Regions from separate parts of the Butyrivibrio sp. TB genome, predicted to be linked through region 1. Evidence: a T-box and tRNA genes for the amino acid it is inferred to sense, from the RefSeq annotation. Region 1 holds a T-box; the other holds one or more tRNA genes.

What was found. A T-box is a leader RNA that pairs with one kind of tRNA and senses whether it is charged. The one in region 1 lies ahead of proS (proline--tRNA ligase), so its partner is inferred to be a tRNA-Pro.
Positions count from the first base shown of each region.
Region 2: it encodes a tRNA-Pro, which carries the amino acid that the T-box ahead of proS (proline--tRNA ligase) is inferred to sense. The anticodon was not compared.

Region 1 covers NZ_FOER01000004.1:72,119-80,391, forward strand. The annotation lists gene BMX21_RS03780 (radical SAM protein) at 1-260, opposite strand, end outside; gene BMX21_RS03785 (5-bromo-4-chloroindolyl phosphate hydrolysis family protein) at 560-1,759, shown strand; gene BMX21_RS03790 (hypothetical protein) at 1,790-2,029, shown strand; gene BMX21_RS03795 (toxic anion resistance protein) at 2,031-3,209, shown strand; T-box leader at 3,521-3,814, shown strand; gene proS (proline--tRNA ligase) at 3,890-5,326, shown strand; gene BMX21_RS03805 (CCA tRNA nucleotidyltransferase) at 5,500-6,858, shown strand; gene BMX21_RS03810 (PEGA domain-containing protein) at 7,171-8,273, shown strand, end outside.
Region 2 covers NZ_FOER01000002.1:179,692-187,964, forward strand. The annotation lists gene nudC (NAD(+) diphosphatase) at 58-876, opposite strand; gene BMX21_RS02130 (class I SAM-dependent rRNA methyltransferase) at 1,072-2,373, shown strand; tRNA gene BMX21_RS02140 (tRNA-Pro) at 2,789-2,862, shown strand; gene BMX21_RS02145 (MATE family efflux transporter) at 3,072-4,430, opposite strand; gene BMX21_RS02150 (endo-1,4-beta-xylanase) at 4,603-6,663, opposite strand; gene BMX21_RS02155 (Mur ligase domain-containing protein) at 7,164-8,273, opposite strand, start outside.

The DNA of each region.
Region 1 (8,273 bases):
ATCTCTTTTTTTACCTCATCATGCGCTATCTCATAGTTCTGACAAAAAACACATCCCATGTTGCAACCTGAGAAGAATACAGCTCCGGATCCTGTCTCTCCGGATATGCAAGGCTCTTCCCAAAAGTGAAGGGCAGCTCTTGCCGCAGCGATAGTTCCGGAAGCTTGGCAAAAGCCTCTTTCGCCCTTGGTGCGGTCTACGCGGCATTTTCTAGGACATATCATGCAATTTTCATATAGTAAGTTTAATTCATTATTCATAGCAATAGCATTTTAACGTAGTTACTGGTAATAATACAAGTTTTTGGATGGTGTGCATGAAAAAGCTAATGGTTGTAGTGTCATATATCAATGAGGTAGGTGTCAAAAGTTCCTTTTGACACCTTTTGACCCTTACGTCATATCAATTTAAGGGATTTAATTTAGAGAAAAATCAGTTTTTTTAACTTGAATGCTTGTGTATAATATGTTATGTAGAATTGCGAGATGAACGCAGTTCATATATTCTGATTTATAGTATTCATGTATAGATTTATTATTGTTTATGATTGGAGTACAAAATGGCATTCGGTGATGAGATAATGCAGGGGGTCATGAATGCGGCTGATACAGTAACCAAAGCTGTCGAAACCGGAAACTTCAGCAATTTGAGCAGTGACCTGTCTGCTACATTTAATGATACGGCTAAGAGGTTCAAAGAGCAGGCTGCGCGCAGCGGTATATACAATTCGTATATGCCTGGTGGCTCATCTGCAAGGAATAATTCCGGCGTTAACATGACAGAGCAGTATATTCTTAACAAAAAGAAGATCAGTGTATTTCAGAAGGCTCATGTTAGTAGTATATCAAGCACTATATCGGGTATAATCGCAGGCTTTTTTACAATATCATCTTTGCTTTTTACGTTAATAATGCTTCCCGGAGCTATAACTTTTACATCAGCATCTGAGATATCAGGATTTATATTTTTCTCTTTGATCACTATTTTATTTGGACTGTGGTGGAAGAAAGCTCATGATAAAAAGAAGCTTATAAAGCAGTTCAATCTTTTCAAAAAGGCAGTCGGTAACAGAGAGTATATATCAATTAAAGAGTTTGCAAGTATAGTTCAGATTTCGGAAGATGATCTTAAGAAATCTTTGAAGAAGATGATATCAAGCGGAATGCTCATTGGCGCAAGGTTTGATGATGAAGAGACAACTCTGATCCTGTCTGAGAATGCATTTGATGAGTACAAGAAATTTGTTCAAAGTCAGAGACAGCAGGAGATCTACGATCAGTCAGCTCAGGTTGATACTCAGGGTATGAATGTGACTTCTGATTCGCAGAAAGTTATTGATGAAGGCAATGAATACCTTGTCAAAGTAAGACGTATCAACGATATGATCCCTGATAATGATGAAGAGCACATGTCAGACAAGCTCTATAATCTCGAGAATATCATGAAGAGGATATTCGAACATGTAGGCCAGCATCCGGAGAAAGCGCAGGATCTTCGTAAGTTCATGAACTATTACCTGCCTACTACAGAGAAGCTCCTGAATGCATATGTTCATCTTGATGCTCAGCCTGAAGTCGGAGACAATATCAAAGATACCAAGAAGCAGATCTCTGATGCTCTTGATACCATTAATACAGCTTTTGAGAAACTCTTCGATGATCTTTTTGAAGAACAGGCTTGGGATATAGCATCTGATATATCTGTAATGCAGACAATGATGAGCCAGGATGGTCTTATGCAGAGCCAGTCAGGATTATAAGCGGTTCTTTTTCCATGAAGACAGATGACAATGGCAATTAGCATATTCAAAAACAGAATTGTTTTTATCGGATATAAAGAAAAAGATATATATAGAAAAATAAGGAAAAGATATATAGAAAAATATAAAGAAAAGGATAGTTATAGTAAACGACTTAAGAAAAAGCACTTTGCCAGTCATCAAATGCCTTATATGCCAGCATTAGATAACTGGCATAAGGCATTTTCTAAAGTCGTTTACTATAGAAATAATCAGTTCTTTGGAGGATAATATGGAAAATCAGTTTTCAGATCTTAATGCAGCACCATCAGCACCAACACTTTCATTTGGTGATCCACAGCCTCAGGCAGCTACAGCAAGTGCTACTGCTACAGCTCCTGCAGCAGAGTCAAAAGAAGAGAGCACCAGAAAATTCGAAGCAGATGTTCAGCTCTCACCTGAAGAACAGAAAATGGTTGATGAATTTGTAAAGCAGATCGATATAACAAATTCACAGGCTGTTATGAACTACGGCGTAGGAACTCAGAAGAAGCTTGCAGACTTCTCACAGAAGGCCATTGATAACGTAAGGACCAAGGACATGGGTGAAGTTGGAGATATGCTCTCAGGCCTTGTAACAGAGCTTAAGGATTTCGATGTCGATGAAGAAGAAAAGGGCTTTATGTCTTTTTTCAAAAAGAGTGCTAATAGAGTAAATGCTATTAAAGCAAAATATTCTACTGTTGAAACTAACGTCAACGAGATCACTTCAAGACTTGAACAGCATCAGGTTACTCTTATGAAAGATGTAGCGCTTCTCGATCAGATGTATGCTCTTAACCTTAACTATTTCAAAGAGCTTACAATGTATATCCAGGCAGGTAAGAAGAAGCTTGAAGAAGTAAGAAATAACGAGCTTGTAGAACTTCAGCAGAAGGCTCAGGCATCAGGACTTCAGGAAGATGCAGAGAAGGCCAAGGATCTGTCAAACCTTTGCGATAGATTTGAAAAGAAGATCTATGACCTTGAGCTTACTCGTACGATTGCTATGCAGACAGGCCCTCAGATCAGAATGGTACAGTCTTCTGACACTATCATGGCTGAGAAGATCCAGTCTACTATTGTTAATACTATTCCTCTTTGGAAGAATCAGATGGTCATCGCTATAGGCGTAGAGCATGCCAATCAGGCTGCCAAGGCTGAGCGCGAAGTCAATGACATGACCAATGCTCTTCTTAAGAAGAATGCAGATAAGCTCAAACAGGCTACAATAGCTACTGCTAAGGAATCTGAAAGAGGCATCATCGATATGGAGACACTGCGCCATACCAATGAGACTCTTATCAGCACTATCGATGAAGTTCTTGCAATCCAGAAGGACGGCAAGGAAAAGAGAAGAGCTGCCGAAGCTGAACTTGGCCAGATCGAGTCACAGCTCAAGGACAAGCTCATCGAGGCATCAAAAGCATAATTTAGAACGTGGGCGGCAACTGCTTGGCCGCTTACAAGTATGTAAAATTACAGTATATAACGTCGGGACGCTCCCGCTCTGTGAAAAACGTAGCGGTACTAACGATGCAAAACACGCATCGTAAGTACCGACGTTTTTCAAAGCCACTCCTTATATATACTGTAATTTCACACACTTGTAAGCGGCCAAGCAGTTGCTTTTGAGGGATGTATTTCTAGGTACCGTTACAGGATGTAACGAGCACATGTCCAGAAATACATGGATGTATTTCTATGTGCCCTTGACAATAAATTATGAATTGATTACAATCAAACGTAACGTTGAAGAGGAATAGTAATGGAACTGTCCTGTCTCAGAGAGAAGACTTATCTGGTGCGAAGTCTTTACAGTGATGTCTGTGAACCTGCCTTGGAGTTCTGTGTGAAAGTTGATTTTGTGATATAAGCTTGAATTTTTTGATGATAGTTTATATTCCTACTTCATTAACATAAACACGGCGTTTCCCGCGTTAAGGGATAGTTGAGAGAAATCTGCAGTTTTTTTCATATGCGGATTTAAATAGGGTGGTACCGCCGAAGATGAATTTATAACCTTTGGTCCCTGTTTTTAATTAAACATGGACTGAAGGTTTTTTTATGTGATAAAGCCTGATGGTCCTGGGTACAAAAAAGGAGAAAAAGATGGCAAACGAAAAGAAGAAAATGGTATCTGAGATCACATCCATGGATGAGGATTTCACACAGTGGTACACAGATGTGTGCATCAAAGCTGGTCTTATCAGCTACTCTAACATTAAGGGATGCATGGTAATAAAGCCTTCAGGATACGCTATTTGGGAGCTTATCCAGAAACACCTTGATGCCAGATTCAAAGAGACTGGTGTTAAGAATGTATACCTTCCTATGTTCATTCCTGAATCACTTCTTCAGAAGGAAAAGGATCATGTAGAAGGTTTTGCTCCTGAAGTTGCATGGGTAACACACGGAGGTCTTGAGCCACTTGCAGAGAGATACTGCGTACGTCCTACTTCAGAGACACTGTTCTGCGATTATTATAAGGGTGAGATCCACTCTTACAAGGATCTTCCACAGGTACTGAACCAGTGGTGCTCAGTAGTAAGATGGGAGAAAGAGACAAGACCTTTCCTTCGTTCACGTGAGTTCTTATGGCAGGAGGGCCACACAGCTCATGCAACTATGGAAGAGGCAGAAGAGCGTACAGTTCAGATGCTCAATGTATATGCTGACTTTTTGGAAAATGATATGGCAATCCCTGTTATCAAGGGTCAGAAGACAGAGAAGGAGAAGTTTGCAGGTGCTGAGCATACATACACAGTAGAAGCTCTTATGCACGACTGCCGTGCTCTTCAGTCTGCTACATCTCACAACTTTGGTGATGGATTCGCCAAAGCTTTCGAGATTCAGTATGCAGGTAAAGATAACAAGCTCCATTATGTATTCCAGACATCATGGGGACTTACAACAAGAACAATCGGCGCTATGATCATGGTTCACGGCGACAATGAAGGTCTTGTAATGCCTCCTAAGATAGCTCCTACTCAGGTAGTAGTAATTCCGATCCAGCAGAAGAAGGAAGGTGTCCTTGACTGTGCACAGAAGATCTATGAGAGCCTTAACGACTTCAGAGCATCTATCGATCTTACAGACAGAAGCCCGGGATTCAAGTTCGCTGAGCAGGAGATGCATGGAATCCCGATCCGTGTTGAGATCGGACCTAAGGATATGGAAGCCGGCAAGTGCGTTCTCGTAAGACGTGATACAAGAGAGAAGATGGAGTGCGCTATAGCTGATGTTCCTGCTAAGGTTGGAGAACTTCTTGATACTATCCAGAAGGATATGTATAACAGAGCTAAGGCTCACCTTGATGCTCATACATATATTGCACACAATAAGGAAGAGTTCGAAGAGAATTTCAAAGAGACCAAGGGCTTTGTTAAAGCTATGTGGTGCGGATGCCGCGAGTGTGAAGACAAGATCAAGGAAGATTATAATGTTACAAGCCGCTGTATTCCATTCGAGCAGGAGAAAATCTCAGATACTTGCGTAATCTGTGGCAAGCCTGCAACCAAGATGGTTTACTGGGGAAGAGCATATTGATGATATTTTAATATCTGTATCTTATAAAAAACTGCGCTAAGCCATAAACTTAGCGCAGTTTTTAGCACATAACGCTAATAATGTCCCTGCTTCAATGCAGCTTTTGAGCGGTTCATCTTATAATAAAAGCAATTTTTGAGCCCGTGTGTTAGAATATGCATAGGAGTTTAGATATGCGTAAAGAAGATATAAAAATCAAAATGCCCATAGAGGCAGCAGAAATACTTGAAACACTTCATGAGGCAGGATATGAAGCCTACATAGTCGGAGGATGCGTACGAGACAGTATATTAGGACGTGTTCCCGGTGACTGGGATATCACAACCAGTGCCCTTCCTCAGGAGGTCAAGAAGCTTTTTAAAAGAACTATTGATACCGGCATCAAGCATGGTACAGTTACTATCATGAAAGGTAAGGAAGGCTTTGAAGTTACAACTTACCGCCTTGACGGAGTCTATGAAGATCACAGACACCCCAAGGAAGTTACATTCACAAGAAGTCTTATAGAGGATTTAAAAAGGCGTGATTTTACTATAAACGCCATGGCCTATAATGACACAGAAGGCCTTGTAGATGAATTCGATGGTCTTAAGGACCTTGATGATAAAGTAATAAGATGTGTAGGCGATCCTGTCAGAAGATTCGAAGAAGATGCTCTTAGAATACTTAGAGCAGTCAGATTCTCCGGACAGCTCGGTTATACCATAGATCCGGAAACAGCCAAAGCTGCCAAGGAGCTTGCACCAACACTTTCTAATATAAGCGCAGAACGTATACAGACAGAATTTATCAAGATGATGACATCCATGCATCCTGAAGTTATAAGAGATGCTTACGAACTGGGCATTACCAAAGTTTTTTTGCCGGAATTCGATCAGTGTATGGAATGTGAACAGAATGCCATCCATCACTGCTACACAGTAGGAGAGCACATGATCCGTTCTGCAATGGAAGTTCCGGCTGATAAAGTTCTTCGTATCACCATGATACTTCATGACATAGGTAAGCCTTCATGCAAGACAAGCGATGAGCGAGGTGATCACTTCAAAGGTCATGCCAAAGAAGGCGCTGGTATGGCAAGGACTATACTTAGAAGACTTAAGTTCGATAATGCAACCACAGACCGTGTCTGCAACCTGGTCCTGTATCACGACATCCTAATGAAGGATGAACCAAGTGAAAAAAATGTTAGAAAAACCCTCTACCTTGTAGGCCCTTCAAACTTTGAAGACCTTCTAATGGTCAAAAAAGCTGATATGCTGGCTCAAAGTACATATCGCCGCGAAGATAAAGAAAGACGCCTTGATCTTTTGGCATCCATTGGACACGAAATCTTAGAAAGAGGCGATTGCCTGTCACTTAAAGAGCTAAAAGTCGGAGGCAAAGATCTTATAGACTTAGGAATCACCCCCGGCAAAGACATAGGAATTATCCTTAACAACATGCTCAAAGACGTCATCGGTACCCCTAATCACAACGATAAGGAATATCTGATAAAACACCTTGCTAACTACAAAAATCCAGTTGAATGACATAATAATAAAAACGGTGCCAAAAGTAACTTTTGGCACCGAGGGTTATTGAAAATTTACACTTGTTCGATCCTTCACCAAATTATAAATATTCGCAAGCTTGCTATTAAGAAAAGTATAAAAAAAGTCGATATATTATCGGATAATGATAATCATTTTTTAATGTCATGTCGCGAGCAAAGCGAGTGACTAATGGTTCAAATTTTCACATGAGGCGTTGATTTTATTTGTTAAAGTCTTGGGCATAACCTGCCTGTTATGGTCACAGCTTTTAATGCGTGCAGCCCACGGTTATTCAAAGGGGAGATGGATATGCGTAGATATGTTAGAAGTTTATTCGTAACCATTATAGCTTTTGTTGTAGCGCTGACTTTTTTCCCGGACATCTCGTATGCACAGACTGTTAACACAGTCTCTCTTGTAGGCAAGTATGATTCGTCAGATACTGCCATCATCAAATCAATCGATACAGATAACAATACCATCACGTTCCGTAATCATGATACAGGACGTGATTATACCCTTTCTTATGACAATACCACTTTGATATATAGTGAATATGGAAGAGCACTCTCGGCACAGCTCCTTGAAGTCGGAGAGATTGCCAATATCACCTTTTTGTCAGGTTCAAGGCACCTTAACAGCCTTGATATAAATGGTGATGCCTTTACTATCGACAAGTCATATGGTTATGACCTTCAGGCAGGCACTGAGACAGCTCAGATAGGAAGCAGTTACTATCATATAACTGATAAGACACTGATCCTGATAGATGGCAGGTCAGGCCGCATCGCAGATGTGCTCCCCGGTGACAATATCAAAGTAACCGGAATAGATACAGAAATCTACTGTGTAGAAGTAAAGCAAGGTCACGGATATGTATCCCTTTCATCCAACATGGTAGGAGATGCTGACATCTCCGGATCCTATCTGGAGATTGGTGATAAGAATATATACCGCGTAACTGACGGAATGCTTGTGAGCGTTCCTGAAGGAACCTACAAGCTCTTTTTGACAGGTAACGGCGTAGATTATGAGACTACTATAACGGTTGACAGGGATAAAGAGACCATAGTGGATACCAGTCAGATAGAGATCGAATATAACTTCGGTCTTGTCACCTTCAAGATCATCCCTCAGGAAGCAAGACTCTATATAGATGGCGAAGAGGTTAACCCGTCGTGGCCTATAGAACTAGCCTATGGAACTCACAAGATCGAAGCGACGGCAGAAGGGTATCTTCCTTGTTCGGAGTATCTTCATGTAGGCTCTTCCAAGGCAGAAGTTGAGATAACACTTCTTGTCGATGAAGATTATGAGAAGGAAGATGAGAAGGAAGATGAGAGTACTACAGCGACTTCTGTAAGCGACTCGTCCACTTCCCAGGCAACGACCGAAGATAAACCCAAGGAGTC
Region 2 (8,273 bases), on a different contig from region 1:
CAGATTTTTTAAATTTTTTATCAGCCCCCTTATGGAAGCCTGTAGCTTGCTGAAATGTCAAAAGAGTTTATGCTTAAAAGCCATCATCATTTCAGCAGTAAGACTTACGTGCTCTTTGTCTTCTTCAAGGTCATCCCTATGTACCCACTCGGCGGTCTTAAGTTCGGAAGCATCCATCGTAATAGTACCGTCGCCATCAAGCTGGCAGTAGTAGCCAAGCAGAAGATCTGATTCAAAGCCCCAGGGCTGGCTTTTGTAATAGCGGATATTCTTGACTTTAAGTCCGACTTCTTCCATGACTTCACGAGCTACAGTTTCCTCTGCGGTTTCGCCGATCTCGCAGAAACCTGCTATAAGAGCAAGGCCTTTATATTCACGTCCTGCATATCTTGTGACAACTATCTTGTCACCATCTGTTACAGCTATGATGACAGCAGGAGATATGCGGGGATATATGATGTTACCACAATCAGGGCATTTTAGAGCTCTTTCTTTGTTATATATAATAGTCTTAGAGCCGCATCTTCCGCAGAAGCGGTTATTGGTATACCAGGTATGAAGGTGATAAGCTGTCATGCCGGCGAAGGCAAAGAGCTTATTATCAGTACGCCTGAGACTTTTTAAATCTGTATAGTAGAAGCCTTTCGGAGAGATATCTTCATCACCAAGATACAGGTAGTTGTATTTATTGTTGATAGTGAAGAGAAACTGAAGCTTGTCATTCCCGATATCGGATACTTTGGGGCATGTAATACTATCTCCATCATCTCTTACAAGGATCTGCCTGTTTTTGAAAATAAAGACGTAATCATCCGACGAAGGCTCTCTAACTACATATTCATTATGAAAAATTGATGGTGCTATATCCTGTATCATATATTAACCTCATGTCGCGAGCATAGAAAGTGGCTGATAGTTCAAATTGGTGGAGCTCGCGGCGCCAATTCGTTTTGATAAGTTTGAAAATGGACTATCCGATAAAAAGTTAGTAGAATAGTTGTGTAAAAAAGAAGTTTGAGTATAGTATTATAGTCCAATTCTTTTGTTTAATATAGCACAGAAAGGTTTAACATGAGTAATACAATTTCCATATCAAATGCAAAGATTATTTTGAAAAAAGGCGAGGGCCGCACTATTAAAGCAGGAGGCCTTTGGGTTTTTGATAATGAGATAGCCAAGGTTACAGGAAGTTATGAAAATGGTGATATTGTTGAAGTTCACGATTTTGATGATTTCTTCCTTGGATATGGTTTTATCAATGATATATCCAAGATAAGAGTCCGCGTGATGTCAAGAAAGAAGGACAACAAGGTTGATGAAGCTCTTATAAGAACCAGGGTTCAGAATGCATGGGATTATAGAAAGGCCATATACGGATTTGATGGCAAGCTCTTCAGATACGAAGGTGTAACTTCTGATTCCTGCCGTCTTATATTTGGCGAGGCAGATTTCCTTCCCGGGATCACAATTGATAAGTTTAACGATTGTCTTGTTATAGAGTCTCTTGCACTTGGTACTGACAAGATGAAAGAGATGATAATAGATCTGTGCAAAGAAGTTCTTGAAAAAGACGGCATCAAGATCCGCGGAGTATATGAAAGAAGTGATGCCAAGGTTAGAGAACTTGAGGGACTTGAGCGTACCAAGGGTTTTATCGGAGCTGAGTTTGATACAAATGTTGAGATAGTAGAGAATGATATCAAATACATAGTTGATGTTAAAGACGGCCAGAAGACAGGATTTTTCCTTGACCAGAAGCTCAATCGTATGTCTATAAGACCTCTTTGTAAGAATGCAAGGGTTCTTGACTGCTTCACTCATACAGGTTCATTTGGCCTTAATGCTATGGCAGGAGGAGCTAAGTCTATATTATCAGTAGATGCCTCAGACCTTGCCATAGATCAGGCTATGGAGAATGCGCGTCTTAACGGATTTGATGCAAGAAAGTATGAAGGTGACAGCGTCCCTTTAAAAGACGAAAGCGGCGTTGCAGGATACAAGTGCGCAGATATATTTGACCTTCTGCCTTCTCTTGAAAGAAGCGGAGAGCTCTATGACGTAGTAATCCTTGATCCTCCTGCATTTACCAAGTCACGTGCTTCTATCAAAAAGGCTGTAACAGGATACAGAGAGATCAATATAAGAGGTATGCGCCTTGTAAGAAATGGTGGATATCTTGCAACATGTTCCTGTTCTCACTTCATGGACGAAGACCTGTTCCTTAAGACTATCAAGGAAGCAGCTAGAGATGCACACAAGCGCCTTCGCCAGATAGAGTTCCGCCAGCAGGGACCTGACCATCCGATACTGTGGGCTAATGATACATCATATTATCTTAAGTTCGTGATCTTCCAGGTTGTGGATGACATGTGAGAAGTATCTTCTAAAAACGATTCCGGGTATGTCATCTGATTTTGTGTATAAATCAGATGACATACCCGGAATGAGCATATGTATTAAATTGGATAATCATAATAACTTTCAAAAGATTTTATATCCACTTTTAGTCAAAAAAGTGCTTGACACTGCATACATACTTGTTGTATGATTCTAAATGCTGTTGAGATGGATGTTTTTTGAATTGCATATGATTTTTATTTGATTTATTGATGTCTCAGCAATACCGAAAGGATTTCAAAGCGGGCTTCATGTACTTCGGATGATTTACAGATGCGCTGCAGCACGATTTATATTGTTCCACCCTTTCAGTGCAGTATCCTTTCGTTTATATATAGCGTGGTATCGCTCGTATATCAGAGCGTTGTATATAAATCTATATTTTATCTATCGGGGTGTGGCTCAGTTTGGTAGAGCGCTACGTTCGGGACGTAGAGGCCGCAGGTTCGAATCCTGTCACCCCGATTTTTTCATGCTCAAATTTCTCTTTTTTATCATTTCCCATAAAACACTTACCGCATAATTTTGGCAATATAATAGAAGCCTTGACATAAGATTATTGGATACTTGGGGGATGATTTATTCACAGGTTGATTTAAGCTTTAAATCGCTGACATATTGATAAAGACTGTAATATGTACATTGTAGGTATATATTACAGTCTTTTGTGTTTCTTACATTTTCTTTACAGTTGAGCTATATACAATTTTGAAAAATACCAAAGATAGGATAAATGAGACTACTTCAGATATAGGGAAGGCGAGCCATACTGCATTAAGATTGCCTGTAAGTGATAGCAGATATGCAACAGGTATAAGTACCGCCAGCTGTCTGCCTATGGATACGAACAGTGAATAAATGCTCTTGGCAAAGGCTTGGAATATGGAGCCCATAACAATTGAGGCAGCAGCAACCGGGAAGTGTACGGCTATGATCCTAAGTGCCGGTATTCCTATTGCAAGCATATCATCTGATGCATCAAACATTTTTAGTAGTGCCCCCGGGATGAGCTCAAATACTATGGTTCCGACAAGCATGATAGTAATAGCAAGAGCAAATGCAAATTTTAAAGAATCATCAATTCTCTTTTTGTTCCTGGCTCCATAGTTATAAGCAAGAACAGGTATGACACCATTGTTCATACCAAAGATAGGCATGAAGAAGAAACTCTGAAGTTTGAAATATACGCCAAATACAGCAGCTGCGGTTGTTGAAAATGCGATCAGGATCTGATTCATAAGATAAGTCATGATTGATCCTATTGACATCATGAGGATGGAAGGAACTCCTACCATATAAATCTGTCCTATGATTTCAGCTTTGGGTTTAAATATATTAGAAAGTCTGATCTTGATATCATGGTTGTATTTGATATTAAGTATAAGTCCTACAACAGCTGCTATGCTTTGACCCAGTACTGTTGCATATGCTGCACCTGCAACTCCGAGCTTGGGACATCCAAGAAGACCGAAGATCATGATAGGGTCGAAGATGATGTTGATAACAGCGCCGGTCAGCTGAGAGATCATACTATATACTGTTCTTCCTGTTGATTGAAGGAGCCTTTCAAATGTAACCTGACAGAAGAGTCCAAGTGACAGGGTAGCAACTATTCCAAGGTATGCTGCGCCGTCTTCGATGATGGCAGTGTCGCTTGTCTGTGAAGCGATAAAAGCTCTGGAACCGAAAATACCTATAATAAGGAATACAACGAAGTTCATGATAGTAAGTAGTATTCCGGTATTAGCGGCAGCATCAGATCTGTCATATTTTTTTTCACCAAGTGATCTTGATAATAATGAATTGATACCAACACCTGTTCCTGATGCAAGTGCTATCATCAGGTTCTGCATAGGGAATGCAAGTGTTACAGCTGTAAGAGCATTCTCACTGATCTTAGCAACGAAGATGCTGTCTACAACATTGTAAAGAGCCTGCACCAGCATAGATACCATCATGGGCAGGGACATTGAGATAATGAGCTGTTTGACAGGCATTACGCCCATCTTGTTTTCTTTTCTTTGTTCTGACATGTTTTTTACTCTCCTTAATAACCTAGACAGTATAACATGATTTTGTTCAGATGGCATATAAAGAATCGATATAAAACAAAAAACATTCTTAGTGGAAATAATAAAAGGACGGAGTTAGCGGATTTCTTGCAATGCAAGAAATGAACCGCTGACTCCGTCCTTTACTTTTATTTTAGTGTACTGAAGTTTCTATTGTTGTTCCGATAGATCCGCTACCCTGAATGCCGAATTCTATGCTACTTCCTTCCGGAATAGTGGAATTCCATTCTACAGGAGTGATCACATAGTAGTCACCTTGTTCTTCGATGTTGACATTCCAGCTTGCTGTGATATTAACATCGCTCTTTTTTACAGCTACTGTCCATGTATTAACTGTGCTTCCTGTGTTAGATACCTTGAAGTTAACCTGATATCCGCTGCCCCAGTTGTTGATGGAATATTCAACGCTAAGGCCTGTAGATGCAGGCTGTTCCTGCTCCGGAACTGCAGGAGTTTCGGAAGGAGTTTCTGCAGGAGTTTCTGAAGGTGTTTCGGCTGGTGTCTGAGAGCTGCCGTTATTTACCTTCTCAAACTGCCACTGCTGATTGGATCCGCCGTTGTATGTCCACTGGCATACATTTGTGCCATCATCTGTTTTCTTTTCGTATACATCAAGATATTTTGCAGCATCAGAACACTTGGTTCCGATTGTATATACGCCGCTTACATCAGTGTTCTTGACTATAAACTGCTGAGCTGTTCCGCCGTATGCACTGTAGATACCTACATTGGTTCCGTCATCGTTCTCGCCATTAGCTACGTCCAGCATTACATTGCCAAGCTTGTTTGTAAGGGTGATATATCCGTCTGAAGTATTAGTAACATACCATTTCTGACCATCAACTCCTGAACCTGTCTTGATGACAACGTTCTTCCAGCCATCTGCGTTATCAGCATCTACTGTAAGATATTTCTGGGAAAGTGTGTTTTTGATATAGTACCATCCGTCTTCAATAGTAGCTGTCTGGTTGTTGTTTGAAGGTGTAGGTGTTGGAGTTGGAGTAGGGGATGGCGTTGAAGATCCCTGTCCTATTACTTCTTTATATGCCTGGATAACCTTGGAGTATGCAGGCTTAGCATTACCTGGTGTGTAGAAAAGAAGAGGAGCTGCATTGCTTATCCATGTTGTCTTGTCGGAAAGTCCCCACCATGTAACACCGGAGATATTACCACCGCTTTTCTTGATGCTGTTGATGTTCTTGAAAAGGTTGTATGCGTAGTTTGCAAGATCTGTATCACCTTTGTTGGTGATATCAAGCTCTGTTATCTGAACTTCAAAACCTGCATTAACAAAAGACTTAAGTGCAGCTGTATAGTAATCAACTGATGGGAAATTAGTTCCCAGGTGAGACTGCATTCCGACACCTGCGCAGACTTTTCTGCCATCATTGATATAGTTAACAAGTTTGATTACGTCGTTGACTTCCATGTACGTATTGTAATCATTATAAAAAAGCTTAACTGAATCTGTAAGTTTGAAGTATGAAAGTGTGTCATAAGCATAATTGAAAGCTTTCTTGACATAAGAAGCGTTGGTCTTGTTGCTGCCATAGACTGCTTCCCATCCTGAGTTAGAAGCGTGAAGGATCTCGTTGGCAACGTCCCATGCATATACAACGCTTCCGTACTGGTTTGTATATACGTGATTCATTACTGTCTTAACATACATCTCAAGACGGGCATCCATTGTGGATGAGTTAACAAAACCAGATCCTGCATTGAAACCATTTCTGAAGAACCATGAAGGAGTCTGGGAGTGCCATACAAGAGTATGAGCTCTCATCTTAAGACCATTGTTGTAGCAGATCTTCATAACTTCATCTACTGTATTGAAGTTGATCCTTGGAACATAGCTTTCTTTGTAGTTGTCAGGGATGTAGTAACCCTGGCTTTTGGCCTGTGATACTGAGATAAGAGTAGGTGATCCGCCAAGAAGAGCATCCGGCTTCATCTCGTTTTCAAGAGTGATACTGTTATAATCTTTTTTTAATGTAGCAAGTGTATTCGCATCCTTGAGCTGGTAGAGATTGATACATGTTCCGGAATAACCGTAAGTGGCTCCGTAAGTGCTTAAAAGAGAATCCTGTGCTGCATATGCACTTATCGTGGATACAGAAGCTGTCGCACATACCAGAATCAGCATGAGCATGATCTTTGCAACGATGCTGTATAACTTATTAGCTGCTTTTTGCATTTTGTAATCCCCCTCCTGTTTGATTTGGAGTTGTAAAAAGAAGTGTCAGGCGTATATAACAGATGCATCTGTAATAAGGCCTGAATTTAGAATGTTACTGTGCTCGAGCACCCTCATTCTAGCAACAATCAATGCTTCGAACTTCCTAAAAATTGCGCTCTTGTTTCTATATATTGCGATTAATGTAATATAGATATTGACAATTTGAACATTTACAACAAAACGTGTAATATTATTTTGAATATGTTGCACAAAAGCATTTGAGAATATGGGGTAAAACGGTGTGAAATAAGGGATTTTGCGCTATTGTGGAAGTATACTAAAAATATACATGGCTGTTTGTGAAAAAGCGACAATATTAAGAACGATGTAAAAGTTTGTAAAAACAAATCGATTTATGTATGGTTGCAAGAGCAAAATGACCTCCGGTGACGGAGGTAAGAAACCATTTTTGTGTCCTAAAATGGTCTCTTACCTCCGTCACCAGGGGGCATCGTAGCTTAAGAGAACTCTTTTCTTAGCCACAGATCTGCAGGACCTGCGGTCATAAGTATTATAAGATAACCTTCACTTAGATGAGTTTTGATATTTGCTGACAGGTCATCATCAAGCTCGGCTATTTGTGCTTTATCTTTGACGTTAAGATCATCTATGAATTCGCCTGGGGTTATTATCCTTAAGGATTCATCCTCTCTTGTGAGATATGTCGGGAGCCAGTAAACTTTATCTGCCCCGTCAAAAGCGTCCTTGTACAGATGGCGAACTTCATGCTGACGGGTATTCTGGTGAGGCTGATATACTACTACAACGCCTTTTTTGCCGGTTTTAGCAGCTTCCTCTATGGCTATCTGAACTGTTGACTTAACTTCTTCAGGATGATGAGCATAGTCTGTATATATACCATCTGTAATACGTTCGAAACGTCTTCCAACGCCCGGGAAGCTATTTAGTACATCAGCAATCTTCTCATCAGGAACATTTTTGCCAGTAGTTTTAAGCATTCTCTTTATTGCTTCAAAAGCTGTTGTAGCATCCTCACGTCTCGCACTTCCGGATATAGTTATATTTTTATTAATGCCTTTGATGATATTTAATGCTTTGCTTGCTTTCTCAAAATGATCAATAGCATGTCTTGCAGCATCCGGCGTTCCAAAGATGACTTCAGATGACTGATCTTCAAATCTTAAAAAAGCATCTTCGTAGTCTTCTCTTGTCTTGTAGATGTCAGGATGATCATATGAAACGAATGTTATAAGAGACAGCCATGGATCAAAGTTAAGGAAATTCCTGTCATATTCATCAGCTTCATATATAAAGAATTTATCCCCTTCCTTATAAGAACCTGAGGGAGCAAATCCCAGTGTTGTTCCCACAAGGTATGAAGATGGAAGGATAGGGTGGTTATTGTCATCTACAAGCTTGTTAACAGCCCATATAAGCATTGATGTAGTAGTAGTTTTGCCATGTGTTCCGGCAACGGCTACCATTTTAAGACCAAGGTCATTGACGAGTTTTGCGATAAGTTCATCTCTTTTGGATACTTTTATGCCGCTTTCTATAGCAGCAACAAGTTCCGGGTGATCTTTGGGAAGTGCAGAAGTATAGATGAA